One region of the Kitasatospora sp. CB02891 genome, then DNA from elsewhere that is predicted to be linked to it. Evidence: riboswitches for the same ligand, from Rfam matches in the RefSeq annotation. Region 1 holds a riboswitch; each other region holds the start of a gene.
What was found. Region 1 has a riboswitch for cobalamin ahead of CG736_RS04250 (acyl-CoA thioesterase). Riboswitches for the same ligand answer to the same signal wherever they lie in the genome.
Positions count from the first base shown of each region.

Region 2: linked by a shared signal. The riboswitch ahead of CG736_RS22965 (ribonucleoside-diphosphate reductase subunit alpha) and the one ahead of CG736_RS04250 (acyl-CoA thioesterase) in region 1 are both predicted to bind cobalamin.
Region 3: linked by a shared signal. The riboswitch ahead of CG736_RS05835 (HoxN/HupN/NixA family nickel/cobalt transporter) and the one ahead of CG736_RS04250 (acyl-CoA thioesterase) in region 1 are both predicted to bind cobalamin.
Region 4: linked by a shared signal. The riboswitch ahead of metE (5-methyltetrahydropteroyltriglutamate--homocysteine S-methyltransferase) and the one ahead of CG736_RS04250 (acyl-CoA thioesterase) in region 1 are both predicted to bind cobalamin.

Region 1 covers NZ_NNBO01000001.1:894,318-899,117, reverse strand. Annotated here, with positions in the region: gene CG736_RS04260 (MFS transporter) at 1-1,027, shown strand, start outside; gene CG736_RS04255 (sulfurtransferase TusA family protein) at 1,024-1,332, shown strand; cobalamin riboswitch at 1,422-1,566, shown strand; gene CG736_RS04250 (acyl-CoA thioesterase) at 1,634-2,080, shown strand; gene CG736_RS04245 (putative Ig domain-containing protein) at 2,341-4,065, shown strand; gene CG736_RS04240 (tetratricopeptide repeat protein) at 4,112-4,800, opposite strand, start outside.
Region 2 covers NZ_NNBO01000010.1:244,715-249,514, forward strand. Annotated here, with positions in the region: gene mctP (monocarboxylate uptake permease MctP) at 1-154, shown strand, start outside; gene CG736_RS22950 (histidine phosphatase family protein) at 322-1,068, shown strand; gene CG736_RS22955 (helix-turn-helix domain-containing protein) at 1,076-2,074, opposite strand; gene CG736_RS22960 (GNAT family N-acetyltransferase) at 2,344-2,838, shown strand; cobalamin riboswitch at 2,919-3,057, shown strand; gene CG736_RS22965 (ribonucleoside-diphosphate reductase subunit alpha) at 3,229-4,800, shown strand, end outside.
Region 3 covers NZ_NNBO01000002.1:61,417-66,216, forward strand. Annotated here, with positions in the region: gene CG736_RS05825 (Fpg/Nei family DNA glycosylase) at 1-607, shown strand, start outside; gene CG736_RS05830 (DUF6445 family protein) at 704-1,396, shown strand; cobalamin riboswitch at 1,476-1,672, shown strand; gene CG736_RS05835 (HoxN/HupN/NixA family nickel/cobalt transporter) at 1,670-2,818, shown strand; gene CG736_RS05840 (DMT family transporter) at 2,841-3,686, opposite strand; gene CG736_RS05845 (helix-turn-helix transcriptional regulator) at 3,812-4,390, shown strand; gene CG736_RS05850 (type B 50S ribosomal protein L31) at 4,479-4,721, opposite strand; gene rpmG (50S ribosomal protein L33) at 4,769-4,800, opposite strand, start outside.
Region 4 covers NZ_NNBO01000005.1:477,096-481,895, reverse strand. Annotated here, with positions in the region: gene CG736_RS14925 (SDR family oxidoreductase) at 1-207, shown strand, start outside; gene CG736_RS14920 (NAD(P)H-binding protein) at 477-1,391, opposite strand; gene CG736_RS14915 (hypothetical protein) at 1,621-1,866, opposite strand; gene CG736_RS36210 (hypothetical protein) at 1,863-2,036, opposite strand; cobalamin riboswitch at 2,289-2,514, shown strand; gene metE (5-methyltetrahydropteroyltriglutamate--homocysteine S-methyltransferase) at 2,666-4,800, shown strand, end outside.

The DNA.
Region 1 (4,800 bases):
CGCCGCCCGCGGCCGCCGCCCCGGACTGGCCGTCGGCTACGCCACCGGCGCCGTCGGCAGCGTCGGCGTGATCGCCGCCGCCGCGCTCGACAGCCCCGTCCTGCTGTTCCTCGCCCTGTTCGTCTACGGCGCCGGCACCGCCACCAACCTCCAGGCCCGCTACGCCGGGGCCGACCTCGCCGCCCCCGGCCACCGGGCCCGGGCGATCTCCACCGTGCTGGTCGCCACCACCCTCGGCGGCGTCCTCGGCCCCAACCTGGCCGCCCCCACCGGCGCCCTCGCGCACGCCGTCCACCTGCCGCGCCTCGCCGGACCGTTCCTGCTGGCCGGCCTGGCCTACGCCGCCGCCGCGGTCGTCCTCGCCACCCGGCTGCACCCCGACCCGCTGCTGCTCGCCCGCGCCGCCGCGGCCCCGACGGAGCAGGCCCCGGCCGACGACCCCGCGGCCGCCGCCGCGTCGACCGCCCGCACCCGCAACCGCGTCCTGCTCGGCGCCCAGGTGATGGTGGTCACCCAGGTGGTCATGGTCGGCGTGATGACCATGACGCCCGTCCACATGCACGACGCCGGACAGGGCACCGCCGCCTCCGGACTCGTCATCGCCCTGCACGTCGCCGCGATGTACCTGCCCTCCCCGCTCACCGGACGCCTGGTCGACCGGCACGGCCCGCTCGCCGTCGGCGCCGCCGCCGGACTCACCCTGCTCGTGGCCGGCCTGCTCGCCGCCGCCGCCCCCGCGCACTCCGTCCCGCTGCTCGCCCTCGCGCTCGTCCTGCTCGGCCTCGGCTGGAACTTCGGCCTGGTCTCCGGCACCGCGATCCTCACCGACGCCGTCCCGCTCGCCACCCGCGCCAAGACCCAGGGCGGCGTCGACGTCGCCATCGCCATCGCCGGCGCCACCGGCGGCCTCGCCTCCGGCGCCGTCGTCGACCTGGCGGGCTACCCCGTCCTCGCGCTCGGCGGCGGCCTGCTCGCCCTGCTGATCCTCCCCGCCCTCGCCACCGCGGCCGCCCGGGGCCGGCGATGACGAACCGTCAGGAACCCGCGATCACCTTCGACGGCCGCGGACTGCTCTGCGTCACCCTGCTGCTGCGCCTGCGCGCCGCCATCGCGGACGCCCCCGCCGGCACCCTGGTGCACGTCCGCGCCACCGACCCCGCCGCCCCGCTCGACCTCCCCGCCTGGTGCCACCTCACCGGCCACGACTACCTGGGCCCCGTCGCCGACGACACCGACGACACCGACGACGACGCCGACACCTACGCGCTGCGCCTGACCGCCGACCCGGCCCCGACCCGCGCCGACGCCCCGTGGCACCGCCCGGCGGGCTGACCGCCACCGCCGTCGGGAGCACCTCGAACGGGGATATAGGCTGGTCGGGCAGCGGTTCGCCCCCGTCCGAGCCAGGGCGGGCGCGTCGCAAGAGGGAACCTGGTGCGAGTCCAGGACTGCCTCGCAGCGGTGAGCGGGAACGACCGCCGTCACACGCACTGGGCCCGACCGGCCCGGGAAGCGACGGCCAGTAGACAGGCCCTCCACGGGAGATGCCCGCGAGTCCGAAGACCTGCCGCCGCCCGCAGCGCCCACCGGCGCCGCGGACCGTCCGAGCCGCAACTCGCGAAGGAGAGTTCCCGTGGCAGACCAGACCGTCGTAGCCGTGACGGCCGCCGCCAAGCCCGTCCAGGCGTCCCAGGTCACCCTCGCGCACATCATGAGCGAGCACGACACCAACCTCTACGGCACCATCCACGGCGGCGTGGTGATGAAGCTCATCGACGACGCCGCGGGCGCGGCCGCCGCCCGGCACGCCGAAGGCCCGGCCGTCACCGCCGCGGTGGACGGCATGGCCTTCCTGGCCCCCGTCCGGGCCGGCGACCTGCTCACCGCGCACGCCGAACTCGAACGGGCCGGCCGCACCTCGATGACCGTCCACGTCACCGTCACCGCCGAGCGCTGGAACGCCGCCGGCCCCGTCACCCAGGTCGCCACCGGCCGGCTCACCTTCGTCGCCATCGACGCCGAGAGCCGCCCGCGCCCCGTCCCGGCGCTGCTCGCCGCGGAGCCCGCCGAGATCGCCTGACGCCGCCTGACGCGCCGTCACCGCACTGGCGCGAGCGCCGTCACCTCCCGTGCCCGGAACGCCGTCCCCACCTGGCGTTCCGGGCACACGGCTGTCCCGATCGCCACGTGATCACTGTCACGCCGGGACGAACCGGGTGATTGCGGACAGCGTGAGATCGACATGTTCCGTTCAAGCTCCGATTACCCCACCATGGCAGCGTGTGCCCGCCTACGCGCGTAGCGCACCCCATGGTTCTCGTGGTCCAAGGAGATTGACAGATGATCAGAACGTGGAAGGCCGCCCGCCCGCTGGCCCTCGCCGCCGCCGCGCTGGTGGCCGCAGCGGGTGCGAGCGCCGTCCCGCAGCACGCCACCGCCGCCACCCCCAAGACCGCCGCCGCGGCCGCCGCCGCCACCCCGAAGCGGGTGCTGTTCGACAACACCAAGGCGGAGACCGCGGGCAACGCGGACTGGATCATCTCCACCAGCCAGCCCGACCCGCTGGCGCAGAACGCGAACCCGACCACCGAGACCAGCTGGACCGGCGCCCTCTCGGCCTGGGGCGTGGCCCTGCAGAAGACCGGCAACTACAGCCTGAAGACGCTGCCCGCCGGCAACACCATCACCTACGGCACCGGCGGCGCGCTCGACCTCGCCAACTTCGACGAGTTCGTGATCCCCGAGCCCAACATCCGCCTCAGCGCGGCCGAGAAGACCGCCGTGATGACGTTCGTCCAGAACGGCGGCGGCCTGTTCCTGATCTCCGACCACACCCAGAGCGACCGCAACAACGACGGCTGGGACTCCCCGGCCATCATCAACGACCTGCTGACCAGCAACGGCGTCAACAACAACGACCCGTTCGGGTTCTCCGTCGACCTGCTGAACATCACCACCGACAACCCGCGGGCGATCTCCTCCACCACCGACCCGGTGATCAACGGGCCGTTCGGCACCGTCACCGGCTCGATCATCCGCAACGGCACCACCTTCACCCTCAAGCCGGCCGACAACCCGAACGTCAAGGGCCTGGTCTACCGCACCGGTTACAGCGGCAACACCGGCGCGGCGTTCGCCACCTCCACCTTCGGCAAGGGCCGGGTGGCGATCTGGGGCGACTCCTCCCCGATCGACGACGGCACCGGCCAGAGCGGCAACACCCTGTACAACGGCTGGAACGACCCGGCCGGCACCGACGCCGCGCTCGCCCTCAACGCCACCGCGTGGCTCGCCCAGGGCAGCGGCTCCACCGGCAACACCGGCTCGGTCACCCTCACCAACCCGGGCGCCCGCACCGCGACCGTCGGCACCGCGACCAGCCTCCAGCTGTCCGCCACCGACACCGCCGGCGGCACCCTCGGCTACGCCGCCACCGGCCTGCCCGCCGGACTGACCGTCAACCCGGCCACCGGCCTGATCAGCGGCACGCCCACCACCGCCGGCACCTCCACGGTGACCGTCACCGCGACCGACTCCACCGGGCCGTCCGCCACCGCCACCTTCACCTGGACGGTCGCCGCGAGCGGCGGCACCACCTGCACCCCCGCCCAGCTGATCACCAACCCGGGCTTCGAGACCGGCTCCACCTCCGGCTGGACCGAGACCAACAGCGGCGGCGCCAGCACCATCAACAGCAGCACCAGTGAGCCCGCCCACAGCGGCACCTACGACGTCTGGCTCGACGGCTACGGCGCCACCAACACCGACACCCTCGCCCAGACCGTCACCCTGCCGACCGGCTGCTCCACCTACAACCTGAGCTTCTGGCTGCACATCGACAGCGCCTCCTCCACCACCACCGTCTTCGACACCCTCACCGTCGCGGCCAACGGCACCACCCTGGCCACCTACTCCAACGTCAACGCCGCCGCCGGCTACCAGCAGCGCACCTTCAACCTCGCCGCCTACGCCGGCCAGACCGTCACCCTGAAGTTCACCGGCGCCGAGGACTACACCAAGCAGACCTCCTTCGTCCTCGACGACATCACCCTCAACGTCTCCTGACCCCCCACCAGCCCCCCGGGCCGGCCCCACCCGGCCCGGGGCCGGTTCAGCCCGCGCCGCCCAGCCGGACCGCCTCCAGGTACGACGGGTGCCGGTCGCCGAGAGCGGCGGCGAGTGCGGCCAGGACCTCGCCGACCTCCGTCGCGGACCCGGTGGCGAGGGCGGAGAGGTGACGGAGCAGGAGGACGTCGGGGTGGTCGAGGCCCAGGCCGTCCGCTGCGGCGGCGAGGGCGGGCGCGACGAGTGCGACGACCCGGTCGGGGCGGCCCTCGGCGTGGGCCGCCCGCGCCAGCACGGTGCAGGCCTGGACAGCGGTCGGGCCGCCCGCCGCTCCCTCGGCCAGCGCGGTCGACCACTCCGCCTCGGCGAGCACGGCGGCCTCCGCGGCCCGGCCGTCGGAGCGCAGGGCGTCGGCCAGGCCGACGGCGACCTGCCGCGTGGTGGGGTGGTCGGCGCCGAAAGCCTCCAGCGCGTCCAGGTGAGCCTGCCGGGCGTGCCTGACGGCCTCCGCGGTACGTCCGGCCCGGCGGCAGCTGGCCGCCAGGTTGGACCGGGCCCACAAGGTCTCCGGATGCCGCGCCCCCAACAGTTGCGCCCGCCGCGCCAGGACGTCCGCCTCCAGTTCGATCGCCTCCTCGGCGAACCCGGCCCGCGAGCGCGTCGCGGCGAGGTTGGCGGTCAGCGTCAGCACCTGCGGATCATCGGGCCCGAGCGCGGCCAGCCGCACGGCTCGGA
Region 2 (4,800 bases), on a different contig from region 1:
CGTGCTGAACCTGCTCGTCGCGGTGGTGCTGACGCTGGTGCTGCGGGCCCTGAAGGCCCCGGAGGGGGCCGACGAGACCGCCAGCGCCGACTATTCCGCGGAGGCCGGTGACGAGGCCGTGGAGCGGGCCCCGCAGCCCACGCTGGCGCACTGACGCGTGCAGGGGCGCAACGCGCCTCCGAATGCGCCCTTGGGTCGCGCCGTTGCCTCGATCGACACTGGGGTGACGGCGCGATCATCTGTTATGACAGCCCTTTTCGGGAGAGACCGGGGAGAGACGAGCACCACCGACGCAGCACCGACAACGGGGAGCCACCGCCAATGACCGACCTCACCACGGTACGCACCGGGCACCGCACCCAGACCGACGGCGGGCGGCGGCTGCCGTCGGTCCTGATCGCCACCCGGCACGGCGAGTCCACGGCCAACGTGGAGTTCCGGCACGCGGACTCCAGCGGCGCCCTGACCGTCCCGATCACCTGCCGGGACGCCGACATCCCGCTCTCCATGCGCGGCCAGGCCCAGGCCCACGACCTGGGCCGGTGGTGGGCCGCCCGGCCGCCCGCCGACCGGCCCCGCTCGGTGTGGTGCTCCCCGTACGTGCGCACCGCGGAGACCGCGAGAATCGCCCTCGCCCAGGCGTCGGGGCTGGGCGCCGTCCCGGTCGGCCTGCCGATCCGCTACGACGAGCGGCTGCGCGACCGCGAGCTGGGCGTGCTGGAGATGCTCACCAAGGCCGCCATCGAGCGCGACCACCCCGCCGAGGCCGAGCGCCGCCGGCGGATGGGCGAGCTGTACTACCGGCCGCCCGGCGGCGAGTCCTGGCTGGACGTGGCGCTGCGGGTGCGCGGCCTGCTGCGCGACCTGGGCGAGGAGGAGGCCGGGCGGCCGGTGCTGCTGGTCGCGCACGACTGCACGGTGCTGATGCTGCGTCACGTGCTGGACCGGCTGGGCGAGGAGGAGCTGCTGGCGCTGCCGCCGGTCGCCAACTGCTCGACCAGCGTGTGGCGGGCCCGCGAGGGCCGGCTGCGGCCGTCCGGCTGGAACGAGACCGCGCACCTGTCCTGAGCGCCCGTCAGACGGACCGGAGCCCGGCGGACCGGAGCCCGGCGGTCCGCACCGGGACGCCGTGGCCGCCGAAGGCCCGCCGGTAGGCCTGCGGGGTGGTGCCGAGGCGGCGGCCGAAGTGGTGCCGCAGGGTGGCGGCGTTGCCGAAGCCGCAGCGGGCGGCGACCGCGTCCACGCTCTCGTCGGTGGACTCCAGCAGGCGCTGCGCGAACAGCACCCGCTGGCCGGTCAGCCAGCGGTGCGGGGTGGTGCCGGTCTCCTGCTGGAAGCGCCGGGCGAAGGTGCGCGGGGACATGTGGGCGTGCCGGGCGAGGTCGTCCACGCTGGTCTCCCGGTCGAGGTGGCGGCGCATCCACTCCAGCGTGCCGGCCAGCGAGTCGCCGTCGCCCTCGGGCAGCGGGCGGCTGATGAACTGGGCCTGCCCGCCGTCCCGGTGCGGGGCGACCACCATCCGGCGGGCGATCTCCCGGGCCACCTCGGCGCCCTGCACCTTGCGGACCAGGTGCAGGCAGGCGTCGATGCCGGCGGCGGTGCCGGCCGAGGTGATCACCGGGTCGTCGTCCACGTACAGCACGTCGGGCTCGACGGTGGTCAGCGGGAAGCGCTCGGCCAGCACGTCGACGTACCGCCAGTGGGTGGTGCTGCGGCGGCCGTCGAGCAGGCCGGCGGCGCCGAGCAGGAAGCTGCCGGAGCAGATCGACAGCAGGTACGCGCCGCGCGCGTGGGCGGCCCGCAGCGCCTCGCACAGCGCCTCGGGGTAGTGCTCGCGGATGCCGGTGGCGGTGGCGATCACCAGGTCCGCCTCGGCGAGCCGCTCCGGGCCGCACGGGACGTGGACGTCGAATCCGGCGTGGGTGCGCATCGGGCCGGGCCGGTCGGCGACCAGGCCGAACTCGTACACCGGCAGGCCGGTGTCGCTGCGGTCCAGGCCGAACACCTCGCAGGCCACCCCCAGCTCGAAGGGGTGGACCTCCTCCATCACGATCACCGCGACGTTCTTCAGCATCCGCCCAGCATGGCAGTGGCAGGATTTCGCGGCAATGGTGCGTTCCTGCCACTCGTGGCGGGCGGCCGGCGCGCGGAGAGTGGGGCCATGACCTCCACGCTCGCCCTGCTGGGCCTCCTCGCCGGCTTCGGACTCCTCGGCGTCCTGGTCGGCCGGGACCTGGACCGCAACGCCCGGCACGGCCGGGACGACCGGCACCGGCCGACCGGCTGGCCCTTCGACCCGGACCTGGCCGACCCGCGCCGGACGCGGTCCGGCACACTGTCCGGATGCACTCCCCGATCGTCCGCCGCGCCCTCGACCACGACCTCGCCGGAGCCGGGGAGGTCAGCGTCGAAGCCTTCGTCGGCGACGGCCACACCCGTCCCGACTCCGGCTACGTCGAGCTCCTCCGGGACACCGGGCGCCGCAACCGGGAGGCCGAGCTGCTGGTCGCCGTCGACGGCGACGGGACGGTCCTCGGCTGCGTGACGTTCGCCGCAGGCGGCACCCCCTGGGCGGACATCGCGCTCCCGGACGAGGGCGAGATCCGGATGCTGGCGGTCGGCGCGGCCGCCCGCGGGCGCGGCGTCGGACGGGCGCTGGTGGGCGCGGCGATCGACCGCAGCCGGGAACTCGGACTGGCCGGGATGGCGTTCTCCACCCGGCCGGAGATGACCGCGGCGCACCGGATCTACGATGCTCTGGGCTTCCTCCGCACCCCCGAACGGGACTGGGAGGCGGCCCCCGGCATGGATCTGATGGTCTACACGATGCGGTTCTGAGGCCCCTCGGGCGCGGTTTCCGTTGTCTACGCGCGGCACCACGACGCGACACGCGCTACTACATCTGGTGCCGCCAGCTCCAGCCGCCACAACATGTATGCTCGACCTCGCTGTCGAAGCAGGGGAACCCGGTGAAAGTCCGGGACTGCCCCGCAACGGTGAGCGGGCTGTAGCGACGCCCGCGCAGTCCGAGGACCTGCCGACGGTGTGCGACACGGCATCCCCGCAGACGCCATGCAGCACTGTTTTGCCGTCCGGCCTCGCGGGCGGGCCGGGGGTGGGTCTTTCGCGCGCCGTTCGATCGTTGTCGGCGTGCCGTCCTCCCCTGCCGCACGCGTGCCGTCGGACACCTCGATCCACGTCCGTCGCCGCCACAGGAGAGAGTGCGCCTTGACCGTCGCCGCCTCAGTCACCCTGCCGTCCCAGGGATCCGCCGACGCCTTCACCGACCCCGGTGCGGCGCTGCTTCGGCTGCTCACCGACCGCAGCACCGACCTCCCCCAGGTGGACCCCGGCCACGTCGCCGCCGCCGCGCTGCGCGGCCGCCACGCCGGCTCGGACTTCGCCGAGCTGCGCGGGCTGGCCGTGGAGGCCGCCGCGTCGATGATCGCCGAGGACCCGCAGTACTCGAAGCTGGCCGCCCGCCTGCTGGCCATGGAGATCGCCGACGAGGCCGCCACCCAGGGCGTCACCTCGTTCTCCGCCTCGATCGCCGTCGGCCACGCCGAGGGCCTGATCGGCGACGCCACCGCCGAGTTCGTGGCCGCGCACACCGCGCTGTTCGACTCGCTGATCGACGCCGCCGGCGACGACCGCTTCGAGTACTTCGGCCTGCGCACCGTGCAGTCCCGCTACCTGCTGCGCCACCCGATCACCCGCAAGGTGGTCGAGACCCCGCAGCACTTCCTGCTGCGCGTGGCGGCGGGCCTGGCGGTCGGCACCTCCGAGCAGTCGGTGCTGGAGGTGGCCGAGCTGTACAAGCTGATGAGCCGCCTGGAGTACCTGACCAGCTCCCCGACGCTGTTCAACTCCGGCACCCGGCACCCGCAGATGTCCTCCTGCTACCTGCTGGACTCGCCGCTGGACAACCTGGACTCGATCTACAACCGGTACGCGCAGATCGCCCGGCTGTCCAAGCACGCCGGCGGCATCGGCCTGTCCTACTCGCGGATCCGCTCCCGCGGCTCGCTGATCCGCGGCACCAACGGCAAGTCGAACGGCATCGTCCCGTTCCTGCGCACCCTGGACTCCTCCGTGGCGGCGGTCAACCAGGGCGGACGGCGCAAGGGCGCGGCCTGCGTGTACCTGGAGACCTGGCACGCCGACATCGAGGAGTTCCTGGAGCTCCGCGACAACACCGGCGAAGAGGCCCGGCGCACCCACAACCTGAACCTGGCGCACTGGATCCCGGACGAGTTCATGCGCCGCGTGAACGCCGACCAGGACTGGTCGCTGTTCTCCCCGGCGGACGTGCCCGAGCTGGTCGACCTGTGGGGCGCCGACTTCGACGAGGCCTACCGCAAGGCCGAGCTGGCCGGCAAGGCCGTGCGCACCATCCCCGCGCAGACCCTGTACGCCCGGATGATGCGCACCCTGGCGCAGACCGGCAACGGCTGGATGACCTTCAAGGACGCCTCCAACCGGGCCGCCAACCAGACCGCGCTGCCGGGCCGCACGGTGCACTCCTCGAACCTGTGCACCGAGATCCTGGAGGTCACCGACGACTCCGAGACCGCGGTCTGCAACCTGGGCTCGGTCAACCTGGGCGCGCACGTCGCCCCGGGCGCCACGGCCGACGACCTGATCAACGCCATGGACTGGGACCGCCTGGACGCCACCGTGCGCACCGCGGTGACCTTCCTCGACCGCGTGATCGACATCAACTTCTACCCGACCACCGAGGCCGGGACGTCCAACTCCCGCTGGCGCCCGGTCGGCCTCGGCGTGATGGGCCTGCAGGAC
Region 3 (4,800 bases), on a different contig from region 1:
GGGGTTGTACGGGAAGTACGAGTTCGGGGTGGGGGAGGCGCCGGCGCCGGTCGGGCAGGTGCGGTTGCGGATGGTGAACGAGGGCGGGTTCGCGGATCTGCGGGGGCCGACGGCGTGCGAGGTGATCACGCCGGGGGAGAAGGCGGCGTTGCACCGGCGGCTCGGGCCGGATCCGTTGCGGGCGGGGGAGGTCGGGGACGCGGCGTGGGAGCGGATCTCCCGGAGCGGGACGTCGGTGGCCGCGTTGTTGATGGACCAGAAGGTGCTGGCGGGTGTCGGCAACGTGTACCGCGCGGAGGTGCTGTTCCGGTTGGGGATCAGTCCGCACCGGGCGGGGCGGGAGCTGCGCCGGGCGGAGTGGGACGCGATCTGGTCGGAGTTGGTGGCGCTGATGCGGGAGGGGGTCGCGGCGGGGCGGATCGACACCGTCCGGCCTGAGCACACGCCGGAGGCGATGGGGCGGCCGCCGCGGGTGGACGACCACGGTGGTGAGGTGTACGTGTACCGGCGGCAGGACCAGCCGTGCCTGGTGTGCGAAACCCCGGTGCGGACGGAGGAGTTGGCGGCCCGGAACCTGTTCTGGTGCCCCCGCTGCCAGCAGTCCTGACGCTCTGTCACCAAAACGGGTCGCAGGGGAAGCCTTGACGGAAGGTTGACCGCTCCTTGGTCGAGGGCTCCGGAGCCCGCTCCTATTGTCGGGTTCATGTCCGCACAACCGTTCCGGGGCCCCCGTCCGACTCCGGCCCTTCCGGTCCTGCCGTACCGCAAACCCACCAAGGGTCGTGATTACTGGGTGCTGGACGACGTGCTGCCGGATCCGGACGCGGTGCGCGCCCGGCACCTGGCCCGTACCGACTGGGACGAGGGGTACCCGCACAAGCCGGAGTCGTGGCCGGGGCTGCGGGGGATGCCGGGCCTGGAGCCGGACGAGTTGGCGCACGTCGAGAAGCTGGTGCGGGAGACCGTCGGGGTGCCCAGGGTGTGGGCGCTCAGCGAGGCCGAGGGCGGCACCTTCAACCACAACTGCGTGCAGGTGGTGGGGGAGGGGGAGTGCGAGCCGCGTCCGCACACCGATTCGCGTTCGCTGTGCCGTTACGCGGCGGTGCTGTACCTCAACCCGAACGTGCCGAAGCGGTGCGGGACCAGTTTCTACCGGCAGAGCCTGCCGGGCGGCCGGCTCGGCGGGAACACCGTGGTCGCCCCGCACAACAACCTGGTGGACGCGCTCGGCACCCGTTTCGTCCCGCCGGACTCGTTCACCGAGGATCTGGCCGTCCCGCACCGCTACAACCGGCTGCTGCTGTACACCGCCAACCTGATGCACACCGCGACCGAGTACTACGGCACCACGCTGGACGAGAAGCGGATGACCTGCGTGTTCTTCTGGATGGCCTGACCCGCCGTCACCTCGCGGGGCGGGGTGATCTGCGACACCTCCGGAGGGGTCCGGTCTTGCCGCTGCGCCCGGGACGGTTCTACGGTGGACGGGCCGTGGTGTTCGGGAAGCCGGTGCACTGTGCTCGTCACAGGAGTCCGGAGCGGCCCTCGCCACTGTGATCGGGGAGTCGTCGGCTCCCACCTCGTGCCACTGGCCGTTCGCGGCCGGGAAGGCCGGGCGCCGACGCCGAACACCCCGTCAGCCAGGAGACCGGCCACGGCATCTCACGAAGTGATCCACGAGGTGCTGGAGCGTGATGCGCGGATGACCGCGTCCGATTCGACCATGCCCGGAAACGTCCCGGGCTCCCCTGTTCCTGCTTTCCGCTGGCGCCGCGAGGACACCTGGCGCACCGCCGGCCTGATGGCGGTGATCCTGGCCCTGCACGTGGCGGCGTTCGGGACGCTGCTGTTCCTGGTGGTGCCGGAGAAGTACCAGGTGGGTACCCAGGTGTTCGGTGTGGGCCTGGGCATCACCGCGTACACCCTGGGCATGCGGCACGCCTTCGACGCCGACCACATCGCGGTGATCGACAACACCACCCGCAAGCTGATGGCGGACGGCCGCCGGCCGGTCTCGGTGGGCTTCTGGTTCGCGCTTGGGCACTCCTCGATGGTGGTGCTGATGGCCGCGCTGGTGGCCGGCGGGGCCGCGCTGGCGGGCACGCTGATGGACGAGGGTTCGACGACCCATCAGGTGCTGGGCACCATCGGCACCACCGCCTCGGGGGCGTTCCTGTACCTGATCGCGGCGCTCAACCTGGTGGCCCTGCTGGGCATCCTGCGGGTGTTCCGGGCGATGCGGGCCGGCCAGTACGACGAGGCCGAGCTGGAGAAGCACCTGGATTCCCGGGGCTTCCTGGCCCGGGTGCTGAGCCGGGCGACCCGGTCGATCACCCGGCCCGGCCAGATGTTCCCGGTGGGCATGGTGCTGGGCCTGGGCTTCGACACCGCCACCGAGGTCACCCTGATGGTGATGGCGGGCTCGGGCGCGGCGTCCGGCCTGCCCTGGTACGCGATCGTCTGCCTGCCGCTGCTGTTCGCGGCCGGGATGAGCCTGTTCGACACCCTGGACGGCACGTTCATGAACTTCGCCTACCAGTGGGCGTTCTCCAACCCGGTCCGCAAGGTGTACTACAACCTGACCATCACGGGTCTGTCGATCGCGGTGGCCTTCGTGATCGGCACCATCGAGCTGGTCGCGGTGCTGCACGACAAGTTCGGCCTGGACGATCCGGTGTCCGGCTGGATCGCCGGACTCAGCCTGGACAACGTGGGCTTCGTGATCGTCGGCCTGTTCGTGGTGGTGTGGGCGGCGGCGATCGGCTACTGGCGGATCGCCCGACGGTCCAAGGCGTTCTCCGGAGTCGGAGCCACATGACCCGAAGCAGGGTGGCAGGGCGTCAACTGGCGGCCAGGATCAGCGTTCCGGCCACGGCCAGCCCGGCGCCGACCACCTGTACCCGCAGCAGTCGCTCCTTGAGCAGGCCGCGCGCCATCAGCGCCGTCACCACGGGGTAGAGCGAGGCCAGTGCCGCCGCCACCGCGACCGAGCCCAGGTGGGTGGCGGCGGCGTACAGGCCGTTCGCGGTCACGTCCGCGACGCCGACGGCGGTCAGCGAGGGCAACGAGCGGGCCGCGCCGCGCAGTTCGAGCGGCTCCCGGCGGGCGGCGGCGGCCAGCATGCCGATGCCGACGACGGCGTTGGTCAGTCGTTGCACGCACAGCGTCAGCAGCAGTCCGCCGCCGGCGCTGGCGTGCGCGATCAGGGCGAGCACCGCGCCGAACGCGAGCGCGGCGGAGAGGGTGAGGACGAGCACCTGGCGGCTCACGGCCGGTCCGCCGCGCTGCGGGCCGCCCGCCAGCACGACCCCGGCGATCGCCACCAGGATCCCCAGCCCCTGGACGACGCCCGGCCGCTCGCCGAGGAACAGGCCGACCCCGATCGGCACCAGGACGCCGACGGTGGCCAGCGGCGAGACCACGCCCATCGGTCCGAGGGCGAGGGCCCGGTAGAACGCGAGCAGGGCGAACGGCCCGAGCACGCCGGCCGCGACGGCGTACCGGAGCGCGGGCCCGGCGTCCGCCCAGCCGCCGGTGGCGGTGACGGCCACCGCGAGGACCAGGGCGGCCGCGGTCTGCGAGAGCACCACGACGCCGAGCGCGGGCAGTCGGCGGGTGATCGTGCCGCCGCCGTAGTCGGCGACGCCCCAGAGCAGGCTGGCGAGCAGGGCGAGAGCGGCGCTCATGAGGCCGGGAGCGCGTCGGGTCGGGGCAGCATGGTGGACTCCGCAGTACAGTCGGTGGACCTGTCGTGCGGTCGCAGCATAGTTCACCCCCCTGAACCGACCCAACCAATATATTGGACTCAAGCGTGCCGGAACCCGATCTCGTCACCCAGGCCCTCGCCCGCAACCTCAAGCGGCTGCGCACCGAACGCGGCCACACCCTGGACGCCCTCGCGGCCCGCTCCGGCGTCAGCCGCGGCATGGTGGTCCAGATCGAGCAGGCCCGCACCAACCCCAGCGTCGGCACCGTGGTCCGCCTCGCCGACGCCCTCGGCGTCTCGATCGCCCGTCTGCTCGACTACGACGAGACCTCGGTGGTGCGGATCGTCCCCGCCGAGGAGGCGGTGCGGCTGTGGAGCGGCCCGGACGGCGGCAGCGGCGTCCTGCTGAACGGCATCGAGGCCCCCGGCCCGCTGGAGCTGTGGAACTGGCACCTGCGACCCGGCGAGACCCACGCCTCCGACCCGCACCCGGCCGGCACCGTCGAGATCGCCCGGATCGACGAGGGCGAACTCACCCTGGTGCTCGACGGCCGCGCCCACCGCGTCCCGGCCGGCTCCACCGCCTCCTACGAGGCCGGCACCGCCCACAGCTACCGCAACGAGGGCGACGTCGACTGCCGCCTCACCCTGGTGGTCTCCGTCCCCCCGCCGGCCGGCAGATGAGCCCGGCCGGTACGTGAGCAGGCCGATCGGGGCATCGGCATGGGCGAAGGGCCCCGGGAGACTCCCGGGGCCCTTCGCCCGCCGGCTGTCAGAGGCCGTACCTGCGGCGGTACAGCTCCACCCGGCCCGCAGTGTCCAGCAGGCGGGCCTTGCCGGTGTAGAACGGGTGGCTCGCGGAGGACGTCTCGACGTCCACCACCGGGTACGTCCGCCCGTCCGTCCACTCGACCGTCCGACCGCTCGACGCGGTGGAGCGGGTCAGGAGCGACAGGCCGCCCGTCTTGTCCCGGAACACCACCGGACGGTACTCGGGGTGCACTCCCTGCTTCATCTGCTCCTCCTTCTGCAAGCCCTCGAACTGCTCAATTCCGTTGAACGTCAACGGGTTTCGCGGAACTCCACGTGCCGCC
Region 4 (4,800 bases), on a different contig from region 1:
ACCGATGGCGTCGCCGCCACGGTCGGTCGATCCCGTGGTACCGGCCCCGACGACGTGGCCCGCGCTGCCGCGGCCCAGTCCGCGACCGGCCGCTTCACCCGCCCGGCGGAGGTCGCGGACCTCGTCCTGTTCCTCGCCGGCCCAGGCGCCGCGAACATCACGGGTGCCGACTTCGTCATCGACGGCGGGCTCGTGGACTCCCTGTGAAAAGAGTCAGGGTCCCGGTGGGGCAAGCTCGCCACCTGGCGCCTCGCCAGCTCCGGCCGAGGTGACTGCCCCGAGCGACACAGACTGAACTGGGCGTCGACCCCCGCGCCCGGGCCCTCGTAGGCGGCAACGACAAGGCCCGAGGACCGCAGGAGGGCCAGATCGTCCGGCTGGTCCGCGAGGAACTGAAGGATCTTCGGGAGGCAAGGTCTCTCCTCCCGCTGACAACTGAGGACCCCGGCGGACCACGGCAGGAGCGACGGAGTCGGCTACGGCCGCAGGCCGGGGGTGTTCCTGATGAAGTGGTCGAACCCCAGCGGGGGGCGTCCGAGGAGTTCGGCAACGTCGTTCGTGGCCCGGTCGTACCGGTTCTCGCCGTGCAGCCGCGCCATCGTGGCGATGTGCTCGAAGACGTGGGGCGGCAGGTCCTGCGTCCTGAGGTCGCGGTCCAACCACTCCTCGTACGGCACGTCGACGTACGTGATGGCCCGGCCCAAGGCGGCGGAGAACTCGGCCGCGATGACGCTCATGTCACGCGAGCGCGCTCCGGTCAGTTCGTAGACGCGGCGGGACGGCGGAGCTGAATCGAGCAGCAGCCGTGCGACGACCTCCGCCACATCGGCTGCGGCGACCGGCGAGGTCCGCGCGGACCCGAACGGCAGACGGATCGTGCGGTCGCGGAGGATCGACGCGAGGGCGATCCGCGCGAACAGCGGATTCTCCATGAACACGGTGGGCCGGACGTGGACGACCGGGACCCCCGACCAGTCGAGGACGTGCTCGGTCAGCCAGTGCAGCCGCTGCTGCCGGGACTCCGCACGGCTGGTGAGGTCCATCTGCGAGACCGTCATCTGCGAGATGCTCACCAGCAGATCGAAACCCCCGCTCTCCCGCGCGGCCGCGGCCACCGTCGTCGCCGCCTCCAGGTACGCGGGCGACACGCCCATCCCGAAGTAGGCCCGCCGGCAGCCCGCCAGCGCCTCGGCCACGTCGGCCCCGCGAGTGAGGTCACCGACCACCACCTCGACGCCGTCCACGGCCCTCAGCGCCGAGGCCCGCTCGTCGTCGTGGTGCACGAGCGCCCGGACCGGCACGCCCTCGGCACGCAACCGGTCGACGACCGCTCGTCCGACCCCGCCGACGCGCCCGCCGACACCAGTGACAAGGACGGGTTGGAACTGCACCGCGACCACCTCCTGCCCTCCGGGCCGGGAAGCCACTCCGCTCGGCCCGTTCGGGACAACCCTACGGACCGCGAATCGCCCACGCAGCCGCCTCCGGCAGGAACCGCCCGCTCCCGGCGGGGTGATCCACCCCTGCGCACACGGTGCTGGCCGAGGTGTCGCCGGCGAAGGGCAGACGGCCGTGTTCGCCGGGCAAGGCCTCCATCCTGCTGCCGTTGCCGGCGACCGGTCACCGGTGGTTGACGATGCCGGAGACGCCCCAGCCGATCGTGGCGAGCACCACGGCGAAGATCAGCCCGGCCAGGGTGCGGCCGAGCGGTCCGGCGGTGGGGCGGTCGGTGGCCGGCCGGCCGGGGAGGGGCGCCGGGTTGAGCAGGCGCAGGCCGAGGGCGAACAGGGCGGGCAGGCCGGCGCCGGTGAGCAGGCCGACCACGACGATCCGCCAGATCGCGTCCAGGTTGATCCAGGAGTTCACCGGCTGACCTCGTCGGTCCTGGTGGGCTCGGGCGCCACCGTGCCCGTCCACGCGGCGTTGACGTTCTCCGCGGTGACGGCCGGGCGGCGGGACCTGATGCGGCCGCGGCCGGAGATGATCACCCAGCACGCTGCCCGCGGCACCAGGACCCGGTCCGGCTCGGCGCTCACACAGTCGTACAGTGCCGGTGAACGGGCAGGTCGCGTTCACGGAGATCGACCCCGAGGGCGGGCACATCCATCACGGCGCCGGCCCGGGTACCCGGCCCACTGGCTGAACTCGCCTACCGGATCGCCGGGTTGAGGCAGAAGGCGCGCGAGGGCAAGGGCTGGGTCGCGGACACCTGCCTGCTGCGCCGCGCCGACCCCTCCCAGGGACCGGACACATCACCGACTTTGCGCCGGAAGCCGCCCGGGGCGTTCTAGACTGACCGCGCAACTGGTTCGCCCTGTCCGCCAGGCAGGGCGTCGTAAGAGGGAACCCGGTGGGAATCCGGGACTGCCCCGCAGCGGTGAGTGGGAACGACCGCCGTCATACGCACTGGGTCCGGACGGGCCTGGGAAGCGACGGCCAGTAGGTGCCCGGGATCGATCAACTCCCCGGGTGTGCCCGCGAGTCCGAAGACCTGCCCGTTGCCCGGATGCGTCCGTTCGCACCCGGTAGCCGGTGACCTCGAGGGCGGGTCGGCACGGACACCCGGCGGGCAGGCGCGGTCGAGCGCCGCACCGCCCGGTCTTCGCCACCCCGCGCGCCCTCCTGTGCACCGGACCCAGGATCAAGGCTCGCGAGGAGAGTCCCCTTGACTACGAAGTCCGTAGCCGCGGCAACCGTCCACGGCTACCCCCGCCAGGGCGGGAACCGGGAGCTGAAGAAGGCGATCGAGGGCTACTGGAAGGGCGCCGTCACCGCCGACGCGCTGCTCGCCACCGCCGCCGAACTGCGCTGCACCAACTGGCGCCAACTGGTGGGCGCCGGCATCACCGAAGTCCCCACCGGCGACTTCTCGCTGTACGACCACGTGCTCGACACCACCGTCGCCCTCGGCGCGATCCCGCCCCGCCACCGGGCCGCGTACGAGGCCGATCCGCTGGACGGCTACTTCGCCATGGCGCGTGGCACCCAGCAGACGCCGCCGCTGGAGATGACCAAGTGGTTCGACACCAACTACCACTACCTGGTACCCGAGTTGGGGCCGGACACGGTATTCGCCCCGGACTCCGCCAAGCAGGTCGGCGAACTCCGCGAGGCACTCGGCCAGGGCCACCGGGCCCGGCCGGTACTGCTCGGCCCGGTCACCTACCTGCTGCTCGCCAAGCCCGCACCCGGCGCGCCGGACGGCTTCGAACCACTCACCCTGCTCGACCGGCTGCTGCCCGTGTACGCCGAACTGCTGGCCGACCTGCGGGCCGCCGGCGCCGAGTGGGTGCAGCTGGACGAGCCCGCGCTCGTACAGGACCGCACGCCGGCCGAACTGAACGCCGCCGCTCGCGCGTACCGGGATCTCGGCGCGCTGACGGACCGTCCGAAGCTGCTGGTCGCCTCCTACTTCGACCGGCTCGGCGAGGCGCTGCCTGTGCTCGCCAAGTCGCCGGTCGAGGGCCTGGCGCTGGACTTCACCGGCCCGGCCGCGGGCAACCTCGCCGACCTAGCCGCGGTCGGCGGCCTGCCCGGGAAACGCCTGGTCGCGGGCGTGGTGGACGGCCGCAACGTGTGGATCAACGACCTGGGCGCCTCGCTCGCCACCCTCGCCACCCTGCTCGGCCTGGCCGACCGGGTGGACGTCGCCCCGTCCTGCTCGCTGCTGCACGTGCCCCTCGACGTGGCCGCCGAGCGCGACCTGGACCCGCAGATCGGCCGCTGGCTGGCGTTCGCCCGGCAGAAGGCCGCCGAGGCGGCGCTGCTGGCCCGCGCCCTGCGCGAGGGACGCTCCGCCATCACCGCCCAACTCGCCGCCAACCGCGCCGACCTGGCGTCCCGCGCCGCGTCCCCGATCACCCGCGACCCGGCCGTCCGGGCCCGCGCCGCGGCCGTCACCGCCGCCGACACCCGCCGCGACGCCCCGTACGCCGTCCGCGCCGAGGCCCAACGCGCCCGGTTGCAGCTGCCGCCGCTGCCCGCCACCACCATCGGCTCCTTCCCGCAGACCGCCGAACTGCGCGCCTCCCGCGCCGAGTTGAACGCGGGCCGACTGGAGGAGGCGGACTACCGCAAGCGGATGGAGGACGAGGTCCGCGAGGTGATCGCCTTCCAGGAGCAGGCCGGGCTGGACGTCCTCGTGCACGGCGAACCCGAACGCAACGACATGGTGCAGTACTTCGCGGAACAGCTCACCGGCTACCTGACCACCCGGCACGGCTGGGTGCAGTCCTACGGCACCCGCTACGTGCGGCCGCCGGTGCTCGCCGGCGACATCTCCCGCCCGTACCCGATGACCGTCGACTGGTACACGTACGCGCAGAGCCTGACCGACCGTCCGGTCAAGGGAATGCTGACCGGCCCGGTGACCATGCTGGCCTGGTCGTTCGTCCGCGACGACCAGCCGCTCGCCGACACCGCCCGGCAGGTCGCGCTGGCGCTGCGGGACGAGGTCGCGGATTTGGAGGCGGCGGGCGCGGCGGTGATCCAGGTGGACGAGCCGGCGCTGCGCGAGACGCTGCCGCTGCGCCGCGCGGGCCGGCCCGCCTACCTGGACTGGGCCACCGACGCGTTCCGCCTCACCACCGCCGCAGTCCGCGCCGACACCCAGATCCACACCCACATGTGCTATGCCGAGTTCGGCGACATCCTGCGCGCCATCGAGGAGTTGGACGCGGACGTCATCTCGCTGGAGGCGGCCCGCTCGCACATGCAGGTCGCCCACGAGCTGGCCGCGGCCGGCTACCCGGCGGAGGTCGGCCCGGGCGTGTGGGACATCCACTCGCCGCGCGTCCCGTC